One region of the Variovorax sp. H27-G14 genome, then DNA from elsewhere that is predicted to be linked to it. Evidence: predicted binding sites of a transcription regulator. Region 1 holds the regulator's gene; the other holds the start of a gene.
The links. Region 1 encodes sigma-54, which starts transcription at its own class of promoters, with help from an activator protein. Its sites were predicted from a motif close to TGGCANGNAANCTGCTTT; they were not measured.

Region 1 (2,401 bases):
AGCGGTGATCGAGATCCAGCGGATCATCAGTTTCCTGAAGGAACGTGGCATCGGCGTGCTCATTACCGACCACAACGTGCGTGAGACGCTGGGCATCTGCGACCACGCGTTCATCATCAGCGACGGACATGTGCTGGCACAAGGCACACCCTCGGAGATCGTCGACAACGCCGAAGTACGCCGGGTGTACTTGGGCGAACACTTCCGCATGTAACGGAGGGTCGGGTTCTCAATGAAGCAAGGGCTGTCCCTTCGCGTCTCTCAACATCTGGCATTGACGCCCCAGCTCCAGCAGTCGATTCGGCTGCTGCAGCTCTCCACGCTCGAACTGAGCCAGGAGGTGGAGCAGATGCTGGACGAGAACCCGTTCCTGGAGCGCACCGCGGAAGAAGCGGCGCGCGAGGAGTTCGGCCTTGATGCTGCCGACGCGCCGGTGCCGCGCGACGACGCAGGAGGCAGCGGTGACGGCGACGGCGGCAGTGGCGGTGAAGGAGGCGAAAGCGACTTCACGCCCCCCTCCGCCAGCACCAGCACCACGTCGAGTGAAACCAGCACCGCCAGCACGGAGTCCGACGGCCCGGCCGCTGAAATCACCGAGCGCGAGCCCGACTGGGAAGGCGACGGCACCGTCGACATGGCCGCGCCCGACGACAGCGAATGGGGCAGCGACGCCCCCGCGCGCCAGAACAACCTGGGTGACGACGAACGCGCCGACGCCACCGAGCTCGCGCGCAGCCAGGAGTCGTTGCAGTCGTTTTTGCACCGCCAGGCGCTGAGCCTGCGGCTGACCGAGAACGACAGCGCCGCGCTGCGCTTCCTGATCGAATCGCTCAACGACGACGGCTACCTCGAAGACTCGCTGCCCGCGCTGGCCTCCGGCCTGGCCGGCGACGACAACGACCAGTTCGACGACCTGGTGCACCACTTTCAGGTGGCGCTGGGCCTGCTGCAGAGCCTGGAGCCGGTGGGCGTGGGGGCGCGCGACCTGGGCGAATGCCTGGGCATCCAGCTGCGCGCCCTGGCCAGCGAGAGCGAGACCGAGCAGTGCGCACTGGTGCGCAAGACCGCCCTGGCCGTGTGCAAGCAACCGATGGAGCTGCTGGCGCGGCGCGACTTCAAGCGCCTGGCCACGCTCACCCGCACCAACGAGGAGCTGGTGCGCTCGGCGCTGCAGATCATTGCGCGGCTGGAGCCCAAGCCGGGCCGGCGCTTCGTGGACGTGGAGCGCAACATCGTCATCCCCGACGTGATCGTCACCAAGACCGGCCGCGGCACCAACATCAAGTTCCGCGTCATGCTGAATCCGGAGGTCATGCCGCGCCTGCGCGTGCACGACATCTACGCCGGCGCGCTGAAGGCGCACAAGGGCGAAGGCAGCCAGGCGCTGTCGCAGCGGCTGCAGGAGGCGCGCTGGTTCATCAAGAACATTCAGCAGCGCTTCGACACCATCCTGCGCGTGAGCAACGCCATCGTGGAGCGGCAGAAGAGCTACTTCGTGCACGGCGAACTTGCCATGCGCCCCCTGGTGCTGCGCGAGATTGCCGACGAGCTGGGCCTGCACGAGTCGACCATCTCGCGCGTGACCACAGCCAAGTACATGTCCACGCCGTTCGGCACGGTCGAGCTGAAGTACTTCTTCGGCTCGGCGCTGGGCACCGAGACCGGCGGCAATGCGTCGAGCACCGCGGTGCGCGCGCTCATCAAGCAGTTCGTCAGTTCTGAAAGCATCAAGAAGCCGCTGTCGGACAGCCAGATCTCCGAGATGCTGAAGGAGCAGGGCATCGAATGCGCGCGCCGCACCGTGGCCAAGTACCGCGAAGCACTGCGCATTGCACCAGCCAATCTGCGCAAAGCGCTCTAACCAGGCACACCCCCAGGCCATGCGCACTTCGTGTCGCTTCGCCAACTCCCTTGCAGGGGCCAACACCTGCGGCCCGGCAGAGCCGGTTCCGCGGTGTTTCCCGCCACCGGTGGAATGGCCCCGCTGGTTGTCGGCGTTGCTCGCCTTGGTGGCCGTTCTGCTGTTTGCCGGCTGCGCCACCTTGCCCGACGAGGCACCGCGCCCCGCCGTCAAGGCCATGGCCGTATCGGGCGACACCGCGCTGGGCCGCATCGCGCTGGCCGCCCAGCCCGACCCCGACCTGAGCGGCTTTCGCCTGATGCCCGGCGGCGACTTTGCTTTCGACACCCGCATCCAGCTGGCCCGCCGCGCCCAGCGCACGCTCGACGTGCAGTACTACCAGATCGAGAACGACGAGACCGGCCGCTACCTGCTGCGCACCCTGCGCGACGCCGCCCTGCGCGGCGTGCGGGTGCGCCTGCTGATGGACGACCTCTACACCTCGGGCGAGGACGATCTGCTGCTGGCCTTTGCCGCCACCCCCAACGTGGAGCTGCGCCT
Region 2 (2,401 bases), on a different contig from region 1:
GGAGAGGGTTAGGGTGAGGGTGCAGCGGCCCTTGCAAAGACTGCGGCGGCTTCAACGCCGCTGCCCTCACCCCAGCCCTCTCCCCAAGGGGAGAGGGGGCAAGACAGGGGGCAAGGTTCAGCGCGGCGTAATGCCCTGCAGCACGATGCGCTGCACGTTCTCCACGGTGCGCTCGAAGAACGCCTCGTCGTCCAGCGTGTGCCCCGACAGCGCCTGCACCTGCACGCCAAAATCCGCATAGTGCTGCGTGATCGCCCACAGCGCGTAGATCAAATGCTGCGGATCGACCGGCGCCAGCTTGCCCGCCGCCACCCACGCGGCAATCACCTCCGACTTGCGCTCCACCAGCGTGCGCAGTTCGCGGTCGAGTTCGTCGCGAAGCAGCGGCGCGCCCTGGATCATTTCAAGACAGAACAGCCGCGACGCATCGGGCCGGTCGCGCGAGATCACCAGCTTGCGGCGGATGTAGTCGCCAATGGCTTGGCTCGGGTCCTGCTCGGCGCTGAAGCCGCGCAGCGGTTCGAGCCACAGCGCGAGCAAATCGCGCAGCACATTGACGTAAAGCTCTTCCTTGTTCGCGAAGTAATAGAGCAGGTTGCTCTTGGACACATCGGCGCGCGCCGCCACCTGGTCGATCGACGTGCCGTGCAGGCCGAAGCGCGAGAACAACCCCAGCGCCGCACCCAGGATGGCGCTGCGCTTGTCCTCGATCTGGCGCAAGCGTCGGCTCACCGCGGACGCACTGCGCACCACGGGCTTGGCACGCTTGCGCGCGGGGCTCTCTTTGCTGGCCGGTGCGGCCAGCGCCTTGGTCTTCGGCATCTTCCCTCGCTCTCTCTGTCTTGGTTTATCTGCTGCGCACCACTGTAAGGCCGCGGTGCATCGCCTTGCGTCGCAACGGCCTTCCAGGGCCTGCCAGAAGGCCTTTGCACGCACCATGCCGGCGCGGCAATTGCGATTTGTCCATTTGGTCCAACTGGCACAGACGTTGCATGGCGAAAGGCATGCCAAGCAAGAGGAATTCGCCATGACCCTGCTGTCCGTTCCCATCATCGATCTCGCGCCCTACTTCGCCGGCACGGCCGAAGGCAAGGCGAAGGTTGCAAGGAAAGTCGATGAAGCCTGCCGCAGCATCGGCTTTCTGGTCATCACCCACCACGGCATTGCGCCCGAGCTGATCTCGGGCGTGTCGTCGCTCTCGCGCACCTTCTTCGACATGCCGCTGGGCGAGAAGCGCAAGGTCGATCGGCCGCGCGAAGATGCGGTGCGCGGCTACAGCGCGGTGGGTGAAGAGGGTCTGTCGTACAGCCTCGAGGAGGCGGCCCCAGGCGACCTGAAGGAGTCGTTCTCCATCGGTCCGTCGAACGTGCCGAACGACGACTACCACCGCGGCCCTGCGGCGGGCCCGCACTTCGAGCCCAACAGCTGGCCGCCCATCGAAGGTTTTCGCGAAGCGTACGAGGGTTACTTCAGTGCCATGAGCGATCTTTCGCGCTCGCTCATGCGCATCTTCGCGCTTGGCCTTGCGCTGCCCGAGACTTTTTTCGACGACAAGATCGACGAGCACATCAGCATGTTTCGCGTGCTGAGTTATCCGCCGCAGCGTGAGCAGCCGTTGCCGGGCCAGTTGCGTGCGGGCGCGCACAGCGACTACGGCAGCCTGACCATCGTGTTGCCCGACGACAAGGGTCTGCAGGTGTTCAACAAGGCCGGTCAGTGGGTCGATGTGCCGCAGGTCGAGGGTGGGTTGGTGGTGAACATTGCCGACCTGATGATGCAGTGGACCAACGACCAGTGGGTGTCCACGTTGCACCGTGTCGTCAACCCGCCGTTCGAGGTGGCGAGCACCAACCGGCGTCAGTCGCTGGTGTTCTTCCATCAGCCCAATTACGACGCGATGGTGGAGTGCCTGCCCAGTTGTCTTGCGCCGGGCGAGGTGGCCAAGTACGCACCGATTTCTTCGGGTGACCATCTGACTTCCAAGTTCGTCAAGCAGACGACCTTTGGCGGGACCAAGGCGACTGTCTAGATGGCGCGCTTCGTCTTTTGCGCTGGGAGCTGTTCAGGGCGCGCACACGAGGGTGGGGTACCTTGCTCCGCGAATGTCCCCCGGGCTTCGCCCTCCTCCTTTATTTCGCTGCGCAAGGCACCCCACCCTCGTGTGCGTTATGCGGAGCAGTCTTTGATCGTGCGATCACCCAGGGCGTGCCCAGGTGCACAGGGCGTCGGGTGCTCCCCGCAGCGAAATAAAGGAGGAGCGAAGCGGGGGACATTCGCGGAGGGGAGCACCCGGCGGCCTGTGCACGCGCCCTGAACGACAGCGTCAAGAACAACGCAGCCCTGAAACAACAACGCAGCAGGCCCACTGACATGCCCCACCTCTCCTACGTCAACGTCTTCG

Region 2: the regulator sigma-54 is predicted to act here: its motif matches at 978-995, upstream of VLK31_RS29055 (isopenicillin N synthase family dioxygenase).

What each region holds. Positions count from the first base shown of each region.
Region 1 covers NZ_JAYLVN010000028.1:44,120-46,520, forward strand. The annotation lists gene lptB (LPS export ABC transporter ATP-binding protein) at 1-214, shown strand, start outside; gene rpoN (RNA polymerase factor sigma-54) at 233-1,861, shown strand; gene VLK31_RS33655 (phospholipase D family protein) at 1,881-2,401, shown strand, end outside.
Region 2 covers NZ_JAYLVN010000018.1:85,637-88,037, forward strand. The annotation lists gene rutR (HTH-type transcriptional regulator RutR) at 118-822, opposite strand; gene VLK31_RS29055 (isopenicillin N synthase family dioxygenase) at 1,028-2,029, shown strand; gene VLK31_RS29060 (VOC family protein) at 2,371-2,401, shown strand, end outside.